3 regions of the Aminipila luticellarii genome follow, and region 2 is predicted to be linked to each of the others. Evidence: predicted binding sites of a transcription regulator. Region 2 holds the regulator's gene; each other region holds the start of a gene.
What was found. Region 2 encodes LexA, which represses DNA repair genes until DNA is damaged. Its sites were predicted from a motif close to AGAACANNTGTTCT; they were not measured.
Positions count from the first base shown of each region.

Region 1: uvrB (excinuclease ABC subunit UvrB) is a predicted target of LexA. The motif match lies at 2,711-2,724, and genes of this name have one in related genera.
Region 3: ruvC (crossover junction endodeoxyribonuclease RuvC) is a predicted target of LexA. The motif match lies at 2,941-2,954, and genes of this name have one in related genera.

Region 1 covers NZ_CP035281.1:2,111,492-2,116,551, forward strand. The annotation lists gene uvrA (excinuclease ABC subunit UvrA) at 1-643, opposite strand, end outside; gene uvrB (excinuclease ABC subunit UvrB) at 711-2,687, opposite strand; gene EQM06_RS09855 (citrate/2-methylcitrate synthase) at 2,944-4,350, shown strand; gene EQM06_RS09860 (prepilin peptidase) at 4,441-5,060, shown strand, end outside.
Region 2 covers NZ_CP035281.1:1,621,894-1,626,953, reverse strand. The annotation lists gene srtB (class B sortase) at 1-630, shown strand, start outside; gene EQM06_RS07455 (N-acetylmuramoyl-L-alanine amidase) at 766-1,974, shown strand; gene lexA (transcriptional repressor LexA) at 2,222-2,890, shown strand; ribosomal protein L20 leader region at 2,943-3,065, shown strand; gene infC (translation initiation factor IF-3) at 3,020-3,601, shown strand; gene rpmI (50S ribosomal protein L35) at 3,645-3,845, shown strand; gene rplT (50S ribosomal protein L20) at 3,864-4,220, shown strand; gene EQM06_RS07430 (sigma-E processing peptidase SpoIIGA) at 4,322-5,060, shown strand, end outside.
Region 3 covers NZ_CP035281.1:1,211,397-1,216,456, forward strand. The annotation lists gene EQM06_RS05520 (shikimate kinase) at 1-455, shown strand, start outside; gene recN (DNA repair protein RecN) at 590-2,266, opposite strand; gene EQM06_RS05530 (arginine repressor) at 2,290-2,739, opposite strand; gene ruvC (crossover junction endodeoxyribonuclease RuvC) at 3,031-3,537, shown strand; gene ruvA (Holliday junction branch migration protein RuvA) at 3,590-4,186, shown strand; gene ruvB (Holliday junction branch migration DNA helicase RuvB) at 4,207-5,060, shown strand, end outside.

The DNA of each region.
Region 1 (5,060 bases), 490 kb from region 2:
CACCTTCCTTTATAATAATCCTGTCTACGACGATTTCTATAGTATGTTTAAAGGTTTTCTCCAGTTTTACTTCTTCTTCTGTAATGTTTACCAGTTCGCCGTCGATTCTGGCTCGGGAGAAGCCTTCTTTCCGAATTCGTTCTATGATCTTTTCATGCTCGCCCTTACGCTCTCTGATAACAGGCGCAAGGATTGTAATTCTCGTCCCATCGTCTAACAACATTAGGCTGTCCACAATCTGGTCTACGGATTGGCTTTTGATTTCCCGCCCGCATACCGGGCAATGAGGAATCCCTATCCTCGCATACATCAGACGCAGATAATCATGAATTTCTGTGACAGTGCCTACTGTGGAACGGGGATTCTTGCTGGTGGTCTTCTGGTCGATAGAAATAGCGGGGGAGAGTCCTTCGATATACTCCACATCCGGCTTTTCCATCTGACCCAGAAACTGTCTGGCATAGGAGGACAGGCTTTCCACATATCGTCTCTGCCCTTCCGCATAGATGGTATCAAAGGCCAGGGAGGATTTTCCCGAACCGGAGAGCCCTGTAAGAACCACCATTTGATCTCTTGGTATCGTAATATCTATATTTTTTAAATTGTGCTCACTGGCACCTTTTATAATAATTTCGTTTGCCATTTTTTCTCCATTTGTAACCTTGTGTAACAGGTGTATCGCTATTGAACGATATACCTTGATTTTCTAACTAAAGCTTCAACTTATATTCAAAGATCTGGTCTCTTAACTGAGCCGCTCGTTCAAACTGTAAATCGGCGGCAGCCTGCTTCATTTCTTTTTCAAGCTTCTTGATATATTCCGTCAGTTCTTTCTTGGTCAATTCAAGCGGACTCTTTCCCGCATAGTATTCCATCTCTTCCTCTGCGACTTTTGTGGCTTCGATTACATCCCGTACCGCTTTTTTCACAGTAGTTGGTGTAATGCCATGCTTTTCATTATAGGACTGCTGAATACCTCGTCTTCTCTCAGTTTCCTCAATCGCCTTTTTCATAGCGTCGCTCATTCCGTCTGCGTACATGATGACCCGGCCCTGTGCGTTTCTTGCCGCACGGCCTATGGTCTGAATCAAGGAAGTCTCTGTTCTCAAAAATCCCTGCTTGTCCGCATCTAAAATGACCACCAGCGAAACCTCCGGAATATCCAGTCCCTCTCGGAGCAGATTGATCCCCACGAGCGCATCAAAAACACCCAATCTCAAGTCCCGTATGATTTCCATTCGTTCCAGTGTATCAATTTCCGAATGCAGATACCGTACCCGGATTCCCACATTTTTCAGGTAATCGGTCAGACTTTCCGACATTTTTTTCGTTAAAGTGGTGATAAATACCCGTTCTCCCTGCTCCGCCACCTTATTAATTTCGCCTATCAGATCATCGATTTGTCCTTCTGTCTTTCGGATTTCGATTTTAGGATCCAACAGACCCGTCGGACGAATCACCTGTTCCGCCGAAATTCCTCCGCTGTTCTCCAGCTCGTATTTTGCCGGGGTCGCACTGACGTATACGATCTGGTTCACCATGTTCTCGAATTCTTCAAATTTAAGAGGCCTGTTGTCCAAAGCGGAAGGCAGCCTGAACCCGTACTCCACCAGGGAGGATTTTCTTGAACGGTCTCCGGCATACATCGCGTGAAGCTGGGGCAGCATAACATGGGATTCATCTATTACAATCAGGAAGTCCTCCGGAAAATAGTCGATTAAAGTATACGGCCGATTCCCCGCCGGCAGTCCGTTTATATGTCTCGAATAGTTCTCTATTCCCTTACAGCTTCCCACTTCTCTAAGCATTTCCAGATCGTAGTGGGTCCTTTGCTCTATTCTCTGAGCTTCCAAAAGCTTTCCCCGATCCTTGAACCAGGTCACCCGATCCTTTAATTCCTCTTCAATGGTAACCAGCGCCCGATCCATATTTTCCTTTGAGGTAACATAGTGGGACGCCGGAAATATGGCCACATGGTTTCTTATTCCCAGGATTTCTCCCGTTACCGGATTCATTTCCTTGATGCTCTCTATTTCATCGCCAAAAAGCTCTACCCGAACAGCACTTTCCGCTCCGGCGGGATAGATGTCTATCGTGTCTCCTCTTGCCCGGAAGGTTCCCCTTGTAAAGCTCATATCATTTCTGGTATATTGAATATCCACCAGCTTCCTTAATATATCCTGCCTGCTCTTTTCCATCCCCGGTCTCAGGGACAGCATTTGATTTTCATAATCAAACGGACTTCCCAAGCCATATATACAGGAAACGCTGGCAACAATAATAACGTCCTTCCGCTCGGCGAGAGCCGCCGTGGCAGAGTGACGCAGTTTCTCTATTTCATCATTAATATCCGAATCCTTTTCAATGTACGTATCCGTAGAAGGCACATAGGCCTCCGGTTGATAATAATCATAGTAGCTGACAAAGTATTCTACCGCATTGTTCGGAAAAAACTCTTTGAACTCACCGTGCAGCTGAGCTGCCAGTGTTTTATTGTGGGAGATCACCAGTGTAGGTTTCTGAACCCGTTCAATAAGATTTGCAATTGTAAACGTTTTTCCCGATCCCGTCACCCCAAGCAGAGTCTGATGTTTTTTACCTTTAGAAATGCCCTCTGCAAGGCGTTCCACCGCCTGGGGCTGATCGCCCATCAGCTTAAAATCCGAAACTATTTTAAATTCACCCATTTATCTGCCTCTTTTGTTATATAAGAACATTTGTTTATTTTATCATATCACACACAACTTTTATTGTCCAGATGTGATTATTTTTATTTATACCCTTGTTGTTATCCTTTTATCATGATATACTGTAAAAGTATAAATTTTTTGTTTTGGCAAGTTGAATCGATATTTTTGTGATATCGATTTTATTAAAAATATAATTGTATACGGTTATACATTTTGGAGTATTCCAAACATAAAATAGATTGAGGTGATGATTATGGGTGACAACTATGAGGCTTTTACTGCGGAAAACGATCGATTAATCGACAAGTTATCAGAGGAAAAGGCTTTTTACAGGAGTAAAGCAAAAATTTTAAGCAAGACCGATATAATCCCGGATTCTTTATACATTGAAAAGGATGTAAAAAGAGGACTCCGCAACGCCAATGGAACCGGAGTTATTGTGGGGCTCACTAAGGTGGGGGACGTAATCGGATATGATTTTGACGAACAGGGAAACAAGATTGCCATTGACGGGAAGCTGTATTACCGGGGCTACGATGTGGAAGATCTTTTTAATAACTGTGTAAAAGAGAACCGTTTTGGATTTGAGGAAGTAACATACCTCCTTCTATTCGGAGAACTTCCCAGCAAGGAGGAATTATCCGAATTTACCAAGCTGCTGGGAGCTAAACGAGAGCTTCCAAAGGGCTTCGCCAGAGACATGATTTTGACGGCACCTTCCAAAAGCATTATGAACAAGCTGGCCAGAAGTGTTTTAGCCATGTATTCCTATGATGACAACCCGGACGATACCTCCATAGAAAACGTACTGCGCCAATCCATATCCCTTATCGGACATTTTCCGGCACTGATCGCATATGGTTTTCAGGCAAAGCGTTCTTCCTTTGATAATGAAAGCCTGCATTTGCACAATCCAATTCCGGAGTTGAGTACGGCAGAAAACATTTTACGAATGATTCGCCCCACGGGCGAATACACCGATATTGAAGCAAAACTGCTGGATTTGTCTCTGATATTGCATGCAGAGCATGGAGGCGGTAATAATTCCACCTTCACGACTCACCTGGTCTCCTCTTCCGGTACGGATACATATTCGGCTATTTCCGCAGCTGTAGGCTCCTTAAAAGGTCCTCGGCACGGGGGAGCCAATATTGCTGTTATCAATATGATGCACGATTTGGTTCATCACGTGAAGGATATTACCAACGAGGCTCAGGTGGAGGATTATCTGGTAAAGGTTCTAAAAGGAGACGCCAATGACAGGAGCGGATTAATTTACGGACTGGGTCACGCGATTTACACCATTTCCGATCCAAGAGCCACTCTGCTGAAAAGCATGGCAAGAAAGCTGGCTGAAAGCAAAGGATTGGAGGATTCCTTTCACCTGTATGAATTTATAGAAAACCGCGGAGCCTCCCTGTATAAAGAGGTCAAGGGCATCGACAAGCCTATGCCGGCTAATGTGGACCTCTATTCCGGTTTTGTGTACAGAGCTTTAAACATTCCGGTAGACATCGCAACCCCTCTGTTTGCCACCGCCAGACTTTCCGGATGGTGCGCTCACAGGCTGGAGGAAATCATTACGGGCAGACGTCTGATGCGTCCGGCCTACAACGGAGTACAGCCTTATTTGGAATATGTTCCCATAGCGAAGAGATAAGATCCCGTGGAATAGACTAAAAAACAAAAGCCGCTTGACAATATATGTAAATTCATCTATGATATTACATATATTGGAAGGAGGCTTTTTATGTTGTTTCTTTTTTTTGCCAGCGCACTTTATTCCCTCACTATCGTTTACAGCTTCGATTGCATTCCGTATTCCTGGCTGTGCGATTATGATGCTGATCTTATAATCCAGCCGGAGAAAACGCCTTTATCCTTTTCTATGTATTTCTTCCCGGTATTTTTGTTTACCTCCTTCAGCCTGTTTCTGTTTTTCCATGAAACGCATACCCCGCTGAACACCTTAACAGAACTTCTTATGATATTGCTTCTGGCTCACATCTGTTTATCGGACAATCTTTATAGAATCATACCGGATCAGCATATTATCTTGATTTTCTTGCTGGGTATCCTATATTCGGACTCCCCAAACATATGGTATAAATTGGAGGGTCTCCTTTCCGGAGCACTGCCCTTTATATTCCTGCTCACGATCGGTGTCCTGCTGCGAAATCAGGAGTATATTGGCTTCGGAGACATCAAGCTCCTGTCTGCTCTAGGCTTTTTTATGGGTGGTACAGACGTTTTTTCTGTATATATCCTCAGCAGTCTTCTAAGCGGACTGTTTTCTGTTTTGCTGATTTTGGGGCTTACCTTAAAAAAGGAGAGAAATCTTCCGCTGGTTCTGCCCCTGGCTCCTTTTAT
Region 2 (5,060 bases):
CGGAAAATCAGTCAGGCGCACCAGTCGTCAAAAGCTGCCGGAACCGAGCCAAAAGAACAGAAGGAACCTATTGATTTTACCGCTCTGAGAAAAATAAATCCGGAGGTAGTGGGATGGATTGCCGCTCCCGGTACGGAGATCGATTATCCCGTGGTGCAGGGGAAGGACAATGCGTATTATCTCAGACGTTTATTCAGCGGAGAATGGAACAAATTGGGCTCGATTTTTATGGACTATCGTAATACCAGCAATTTTTCAGATAGAAATACCATTATTTACGGCCACAATATGAAAAACACGTCCATGTTTTCCTCTCTGTCAAGGTATAAAGAACAAGGCTTTTATGACAGCTATCCGTCTATGATGATTTATACGCCGGAGGGGGACTTCAAAGTGGAACTGTTTGCCGGTACGGTGGTGGACGGAAGCTATGAAGCTGTCCGGCGCAGTTTCAGGGATGACCGGGACTTTCAAGACTATATTGAATCCCTTGAGAAAAAATCTACATTTAAAGCCGCTGTGACAGTTGAGAAGGGAGAACGGATCGTGACCTTATGTACTTGCTCCTATGAATTCAGTAATGCCAGATATGCCCTGTTTGGAAAGTTGACGCCGATGCCCCATTTATAGATACCCATAGCAGATTTTTCAATTCTGTTACGTTTTTGTTTCTACTATTTTCAAACGCTGTGTAAGAGAGTATAATCAAAGATAATGTCGATTATTGACTGCGGATAAGAAAAAAGCGAGAAAAAGGGGAACAACATGAAAAGAATACTCATTACAGTAACCATGATCCTAATGCTCATGGCAATCATGTCCGGGATGGCGTACGCCGGAACCGGCATTACACAATCTGATATAAAGGAAGGACTGAAATTCTGTGAAGAATATCCGGTCGGTCTATCTTTGGACGGGCAGCGGATTGCTTTTTCTCAGAGCGACGTTCCTCCGGTCATTGTGAAAGAAAGAACGTTGATACCGGCAAGAGCATTATTTGAAAAAATGGGCGGAAAGGTTACCTGGCAGAACGATACACAAAAAGTGTATGTGACCTATGACGACACAGAAGTGGTCCTTACCATTGGATCCAATAAGGCCCTGGTCAATGGAAAAACACAAAATTTAGAGGTTCCTGCACTTATTATTGATAATGACGGGGATTATTATGGAAGCACCATGATTCCTGTCCGGTTTACCGCAGAAGCACTGGGGTGTGAAGTAGGCTGGCAGGATTCAACTCGAAGTGTCCTCATTTCCTCACCGGTAAAAGGGGAAGAACCGGTTGTTACCGAGCCAAATGAAAATAACAGTACAGGAAGTGATTCCAATACGGTCGGAAGCTGGCAGTTTGATCAGCTCCACGAAGCTGCAAAGGGAAAGATTGTTGCAATTGATATGGGGCATGGCGGAAAAGACAGCGGTTCTATAGGTCATAAGGGACAGGCGGATGAATTGCAGGAAAAGGATGTAAATCTTGCAGTGGGTCTGAAATTAAATGAATATCTTAAAAGTGCAGGGGTCAGTACCTGTATGATTCGGGATTCCGATGTGTATTACACCCTGTTAGAACGGGCTCAAAAAGCGAATAATATTGGTGCAACGATTTTCATTTCTGTCCACAACAATTCCAGCACCGCTGCCTCAGCTCACGGTACGGAGGTCTTATATAACAGTAAGGTCAATGGGGATGGTGAGAATGAACAACAGCTTTATGGGATCGACAGTAAGACGATTGCAACCAATATTGAAAATGAAATGGTCAGCATTTTGGGTACGACCAAAAGGGGCATAAAAAACAGTCCGGAAATGGCTGTGCTGAACAAGACCTCCATGCCGGCCATTATTGTGGAAGGAGCATTTCTTTCCAATGAAAATGATCTTCAGATGATGCAGAAAGAGGAGTTTGCAGATCATTATGCGTTGGCTGCCGCAAAGGGCATCGTTAAATCTCTAAATGACGCGTACAAATAATAAGAGAAAAAGATGGAATTAAAACAGGCTGTACGTACTCCCTGCAAATGCAGAGGCAGTATTACAGCCTATTTTTGTGCGGCGGAGGAAAAGATATTAGAACATAATTTCGGAACACATGTTTACAAAAAGACACGCCTATGTTATACTATACCAAGAATTGGTTAAAATCCCGCTACGGGCTTTTAAGAAATTGTGATGAGAGTCTATTGCAGAGTCTTTTAATAGATATAAATGGAGGCGGAAAATGGAAAAACTAAAAGAGCGAGAACAGCGCATACTGGATTATATGAAAAAAGAAATCAGCCAAAAAGGATATCCACCTACCGTAAGAGAAATCTGCACCGCTTTAAATATTAAATCTACATCTACCGTTCACAAGGACATTGAAAATCTGGAGTTGAAAGGTTTCATAAAAAAAGATCCTTCAAAGCCCCGTGCCTTGATGATCGTGGATCCCGAATCTCATGAGCGGGCTGCCGATCCGTCCCGAAACCTGAATGGAGATGCCTATTCCAATGCAGAGCGCATTGACGTGATCGATATCCCGGTAGTGGGAAGAATTGCGGCGGGAACGCCCATACTGGCGGAACAGAATATTGAAGAATCTTTTCCTATCCCGGCAAGGTTTGCAGGCAGGGGAACAAATTTCATGCTGACCGTGAAAGGGGAAAGCATGATTGAAGCCGGTATTTTCGATGGGGATTATATATTGGTAGAACAGCAGAACACGGCGAAGAACGGAGAAATCGTTGTCGCCATGATAGACGGCTTTGAAAGTGAAGCCACCGTCAAGACTTTTTATAAAGAAGCAGATCATATTCGGCTGCAGCCGGAGAATTCGACTATGAGCCCCATTATCGTCAAGGAAGTCAAGATATTGGGAAAGGTCAAAGGTGTATTTCGATATTTTTAGTATTTTAAAGATATTGCTTGACATGCTTTGATATAAATGGTATAGTGTCTGAGTGATAAAGAAGAAGTTATCCGCTTCTCACCTTATTGGCTTTGCTGGTAGGGTCAATAAAGCAATGATGGCACATATGTGTTTTGTGGAGCGGGTACTGAAGTATCCGCTTATTTTATTATTATTTGCAGGAGGTGCAAGAACATTAGCAAGGAAAATCTAATCAACGAAGAAATTCGTGACAAGGAATTGAGAGTTATTGACAATGATGGAACGCAGCTTGGAATCATGAGTCTTGAAGATGCATTAGCGCTGGCTAATGAAAAAAAGCTTGACTTAGTGAATATTTCGCCAAATGCTAACCCGCCAGTTTGTAAGATCCTTGATTACGGCAAGTACCGTTATGAACTTCAAAAAAGAGAAAAAGAAGCAAAGAAAAAGCAAAAAGTTACTTCAGTGAAGGAAATTCGTTTAAGTACATTTATTGAGGTGCATGACATTCAAGTGAAGGCTAATACTGCAATAAAGTTTTTAAAGGACGGAGACAGGGTCAAAGTTAGCTTGAGGTTTAAAGGAAGAGAAAAGGATTATGCGAATAAAGGGCTGGATGTCATGAAATTGTTTGCAGAATCAGTCGCTTCCGTAGGTACAATAGAAAAAAAGCCTGAATTTGAAGGCAGAAGTTTGATTATGATTGTTGCACCTAAGGCAGATAAATAGATAGTAGATAACAGAAACAAATTTACGTAGGAGGAACATTACCATGGCTAAGAATAAAATGAAGTCTCATAGAGGCGCAAGCAAGAGATTTAAATTAACAGGTACAGGAAAAGTAAAGAGAAACAAGGCATATAAGAGCCATATTCTTACTAAAAAGTGTGCAAAGAGAAAAAGAGGATTGAGAAAATCCACGATTCTTGGTAGTGCAGATCACAAGAGAATTAAAGCTGTATTAGATAAATAGTATTAGGAGGTTTGAATAATGGCAAGAGTAAAAAAGGGCGTTAACGCTCATAAAAGACATAAGAAGATTTTAAAGTTAGCAAAAGGTTTCTACGGACAGAAGAGCAAGGTGTTCAGAGCCGCTAATCCGGCAGTGATGCGTTCCCTTCGTTCCGCATATGTAGGAAGAAAAAATAAGAAGAGAGAATATAGAAGACTGTGGATCGCCAGAATTAATGCCGGCGCAAGAATGAATGATATTTCATACAGCAGACTAATGGACGGTCTAAGAAAGTCAGGTATTGAAATCAACAGAAAAATGCTTTCTGAAATGGCTATCTACGACACTGCTGCATTTGCACAGCTATGCGATACTGCAAAGAAGGCCGTAAAATAATTTAGATTAAATTTATTATTCGACATTTGAATATGACAATTTTTCCCCCTTGTGAGGTCTATAATCATCTTTATGATATAGCTTGTGAGGGGGTTTTTTATGTGGAGGTTTATGCGGAATACTTATTTCTTGAGAATTTTCTTATGGGAATTCTTATTTTATACCTGTCAGGTAAAATAGCCGGATTAACAACCAGTAAAAAGAGACTGATTCTGGGCGGAATCCTTTGCGGATTATTTTCCTTTATTATATTTGTCCGGAATATGGGCATGCTGCTGGGGGTTCTGGTCAAGATCGCCTTTTCTTTGCTGCTGGCTCATGTGGCCTTTGATAAGAAGATCCTGAAAGGGACCATACTGATTTATATCGTATCGGTCTTCATGGGCGGCATGACAATTTTGCTGCTTTACCTGATCAGAATCCGGGGACTTACCAATAATGCTGTTTTATATGTGGGAGATATAACCTATATGAATGTTGTTTTTGGAGCAGTAGTTTCCTATGTTACGATCATAGCATTTTCAAAGGTCATGGAAGCAAAGCAGCTGAAGGAGCGGGTCTTTACCACTATTACCATCGAGATAGAAGGACATACCGTAATCCACAGAGCTCTCATCGATTCAGGAAATTTTCTAAGAGATCCTCTATCGGGAAAAGCGGTCGCCATCATCAGCCAATCTGCCGCGGTGCAGTTCAAGAATATGGATCACGTTGATTTCAGCAGCAGATACTGCTTGATCCCGTACCATGCCATTGGAACTAAAAATGGCATGCTGGAGGGATATAGAGTGGATAATGCCTGGGTGAACGGCAGAGCCTTGGGGAGTATTATAGTGGCGG
Region 3 (5,060 bases), 410 kb from region 2:
TGGGAGTAATTTTGGCGAAAACGGTGGGGATGAAGTTCCTCGATACGGATCTGCTTATTCAGGAAAGAGAAGGAGCCTTATTACAGGAACTGATCAATACGAAAGGAAATGATTATTTTAAAAAGGTCGAGGAATATGTGCTTCGCAGTGTAAATATTGAGAATGCCGTTGTATCAACAGGCGGAAGTGCCGTATACTATCCGGAAGCCATCCATCATTTTAAGAAAAACGGAATTATAGTATATATTAAGGTTCCTTTTGAAACGATTGAAAGCAGACTGGATAATATCACGACCCGAGGTGTGACAATGGCTCCCGGACAGACGTTGAAAGATTTATATGATCAGAGAGCCCCGTTATATGAAGCAAACGCAGATCTGGTGGTGGATGCGGACGGGCTGACTGTGGAACAGACCATTGAAAAAATCATAGAATCCATAGAACAGCCTTGCTAAAGAAAACCAACGAATATAAATTCAAAAGGGAGTGGCAGAGTGAGTACCCCTCGCCGATAAGGGGGGAGACTCAGGCTGTTTGCAGCCGCCGAAGGAAACCATGGGCTCCCTTCGGCGTAACCACCTTTTATGTATTATTCAAAGGCAGAAGCTTCGATAAGCTCTTCCGCACTTTTTAAAGTAGATTCGGTGATGTTGAGCCCGCCTAAAAGACGAGCGACCTCTTGAATCTTTTCCTCCCGGGAAAGAGGTACGACTGTGGTGTAGGTAGCACGTTCATCCGAATGCTTTACTATTTTATAATTATGGCTTCCGCAAGCCGTTATCTGCGGAAGGTGGGTAATGCAGATGATCTGATGATTTCGTGCGATTTCTTTCAGCTTCTTTCCGACGACGCTGGCAGCTATTCCGCTGATACCCGTGTCTATTTCATCAAAAATCATGGTAGGAATATCATCATAATCTCCAATGACCTTTTTAAAGGCCAGCATGATTCTGGACATTTCTCCGCCGGAAGCAATTTTGGATAAAGGCTTTAACGGTTCTCCCCGATTTGTACTGATCAGAAATTCTGCCAGATCTGTACCGTTTGCAGTATAACCGGCTGGATTTTCGGTCATGCCGATTTCAAATTCTGAGTTATTAAAGCTCAACTCGTGGAGCTGTTCTTTAATTTTAGTTTGAAGTTCTGCGGCAGAGGTCTTTCTGAGAGCCGAAAGCCGTTCAGAAGCTAATTTCAGCTGTTCTTCGCACACAGATAAATCGTGAGAGAGCCTTTCTTTTGCTTCATCTATGTTTTCGATCTGAGCCAGATCTTTTTCCAGCTGTGCCCGGTAGGATACTATTTTTTCAATGGATCCGCCATATTTCAGTTTCAGTTTATCGATTTGATTCATTCTTGAGATAGCCGAGTCCAGCTGCTCCGGTGAAAAGGTTATGTGCTCCCGAATATTTCGGATTTCCTGACTGATATCTTCCAGCTTGTAATAGGCATCATCAAAATCAGAGAGTAGGTCATTGACCGGCCTGGAATAAGAAGCGATCTCCTGCAGCTGATTTTGTACTCTGGATAAGGCTTGCAGAACAGAAGGCGAATCCCCATAAATGGCATCGTAAGCATTGGACAGATTTCCATATATTTTTTCGCTGTTTTGCAGAGAAAGGATGTCCTCTTCCAAGGCGGTATCTTCGCCGGGAGAAAGCCTTGCACTGTCGATTTCGTTTAATTCAAAGGTCATGAAATCCTGTTTGCGCTGATTGTCAGCCGCATTGGATACCAATCGATTTAATTCCAGCGTAAGCTTTTTATACTCCAGATAGAACTTTTCAGTCAAAGCCTTGACCGGCAGTATTTCCGCACTGTTGTATAAATCTAAAAAGGTAATGTGCAGCTCAGGATCCAGCAAGGACTGATGATCATATTGGCCGTGAATATCTGCCAATTTTTTACAAAGAGCATTTAAGAAGGATACCGATACAATTTGATTGTTGACCCTGCATATGCTCTTGCCCGCAGCGGAAATTTCACGCCGGATAATGACCTGATCATCCTCGGCGGCAATATCGTTTTCTGCCAACAGCTCTGCGGCTTGAGGGGAGCAGTCTTCCACAATCAGTTCGATTACCGCTTTATCTTTCCCGGAACGAACAAAAGCAGTATCCGCCCGGCTCCCTAAAGCAAGGCTTACTGCTTCTATAATAATAGATTTGCCCGCACCCGTTTCGCCAGTGATGATATTTAAGCCGGTATGGAAATCCACATCCATTTCGTCAATAATAGCGAAATCCTTTACATGTAAATGAGAAATCATAATGATGAACCTCCCAGCGTAAATTATTGTAGTAAATCATTAAACTTTTGTACCAGAGCAGGGACATTTTCCAAGTCATCTACGATGATCATCAGGGTATTATCACCTGCAACAGAACCGACAATGTGCGGGAAGTTCAGTGAGTCAATCGCTTCACCTGCCGCAGGACCGCAACCGGATAAGGTTTTTACTATAATAAGGTTATAAGATGGGGCTACACTCCGAATCGTCTCTTTGAAAATTTTTATAAACCGATCAGAAATAGGCGTTTCTATGGAATTTCCCAGAGCATATTTGTATTTTCCGGTGTTGGATAGGACTTTGATCAACTGCAGTTCCTTAATATCTCTTGAGATGGTGGCCTGAGTAACATCATAGCCGCTTTCCTTTAATAGTGAAGCGAGTTTTTCCTGTGTTTCCACTTCATAAGTGCTTATAATTTCAAGAATTTTGTTTTGCCTTGAATAACGCATACTATTACCTCCGCGCAGCTCTTTTTTTATAAAAATACATTACGTGTATACTATAACATAATTATACAGAAGTATTCAATACTAATTATTCTTTATCGATAGGAACCGAATCCCATTACAAATCAAGCTTAGCCGGAAACAGCAGAAATCGTATATAGAATAGATTACTGGCTGTTTGTGGGTTGTATATACATGGGTAGACAAACATGTGTTTGTGTGATAAAATGGAAAAGATAATACGATTTGGAATCAAACAAATATATGGTATACTATTATAGTTATGGAGAATGTATGAGAATATTAGGAATAGATCCGGGATATGCGATCTTAGGGTATGGCATCATTGAAATGAAGGGAAATCATTTTGACGTCTGCGGATATGGAGCCGTTACAACGGAGGCTTCCATGAGCATGACGGACAGGCTTAAATGTTTGTATAGTTCCCTGACAGAAATCATTGCAGAGTATGAACCGGAAGTGGCTTCCATTGAAGAACTGTTTTTTAACACCAACACGAAAACCGCTATTATGGTGGGACAGGCCAGAGGCGTAGCTATTCTTGCCTGTGCCAATTCAGGCATGGATATAGCCGAGTATACGCCGCTGCAGATCAAGCAGGCTCTTGTAGGATACGGAAGGGCGGAAAAAAAACAGGTACAAAGTATGGTAAAGACGATTTTAAATCTGAAAGAAATCCCAAAACCCGACGATACCGCAGATGCCTTGGCAGCAGCCATATGTCACGGGCATTCATCTAATGCCAATAAGCGCCTTTCAAAAATAGCAAAGCTGAAATAATAAGGATAACCCGGATAAATAGATGTAGAGTACAAAGGGTGAAGGAGGAAAAATGCTTCATTTTATAAAAGGAACATTAGCCGGAAATTTTCCCGGCGGTGTTGTGATAGAAACGGGCGGATTGGGCTATGAGGTTTCCGTTCCGGACAATTCGGCTGTGTATCTTTCAAAAGAAGGTCAGCAGGTCATGGTTTATACGGCTATGATAGTAAGAGAGGACGACATAAGCCTGTATGGGTTTGCTGATCGGGAAAGTTTGCAGCTGTTTCGGAAGCTTATGACGGTCAACGGCGTCGGGGCAAAAGCCGCTTTGGCTATTTTATCCGCCCTGCCAATCACGGAACTCCAAAAAGCTATTGTCTTTGAGGATGCCGCGGCTTTGACGAAAGCAAACGGAATCGGCAAAAAAATTGCTCAGAGGATTGTACTGGAGTTAAAGGATAAGCTGGATGCGACGGAAGCTATAGTCGGCGGCATACCGGCCTCCGATATTGCCGGTGCCAGCCTGAATGAAAAAGGAGAAGCCGTTCGTGCCTTGATCGCTCTCGGATACAGCAAGGGTGAGGCGGTAGAGGCTCTTGCGGGGATAGAGGAAAACGATTTGACAGTAGAGGAGTATATAAAGAAGGCATTAAAGAGATTATGCTGATATAAACAGGAGCATGTACAATGGATTTTATGGAATATGATGAGCGGATCACTTCTGCGAATCAAAATAAGGAGGAAGAAGGCGTAGAGCTTACGCTGCGGCCTAAAAAATTAGAGGACTACATCGGTCAGAAAACCGCTACGGAAAACTTAAAGGTGTTTATTGAAGCGGCGCAGATGCGAAATGAACCGCTGGATCATGTGCTTTTTTACGGTCCGCCGGGCTTAGGGAAAACTACGCTGGCCGGAATTATAGCCAATGAGCTTGGGGTGGATCTGCGAATCACATCGGGACCGGCTATAGAAAGAGCCGGGGACTTGGCAGCAATACTCACGAATCTAAATGAAAACGATGTGCTCTTCATCGACGAAATACACAGATTGAACCGATCGGTAGAAGAAGTGCTGTATTCTGCCATGGAGGATTATGCGCTGGATATTATCATAGGAAAAGGCCCGTCGGCCAGATCGATTCGTCTGGATTTGGCGAAATTTACTTTAATAGGAGCCACTACCAGAGCAGGAAGTCTGTCTGCCCCTCTCCGAGATCGGTTCGGTGTGGTCAGCAAATTTGAACTGTACACCATAGAGGAATTGAAAAAAATTATTCTGAGATCTGCGGGGCTTTTAAACATCGAAGTGGATGATGCGTCCCTGGAAGCTATGGCTAAGCGGTCAAGAGGAACCCCAAGGGTTGCCAACAGGATACTTAAACGGGTAAGAGACTTTAGTCAGGTGAAGGGCAGAGGAGTCATTGATCTGGATATAACCAATGAAACCCTGAAATCTCTTGGAGTAGATGAATACGGGCTGGAAGCACTGGACAGAGAAATCCTAAAGCTGATTATTGAGCGTTTCAAGGGCGGACCTGTGGG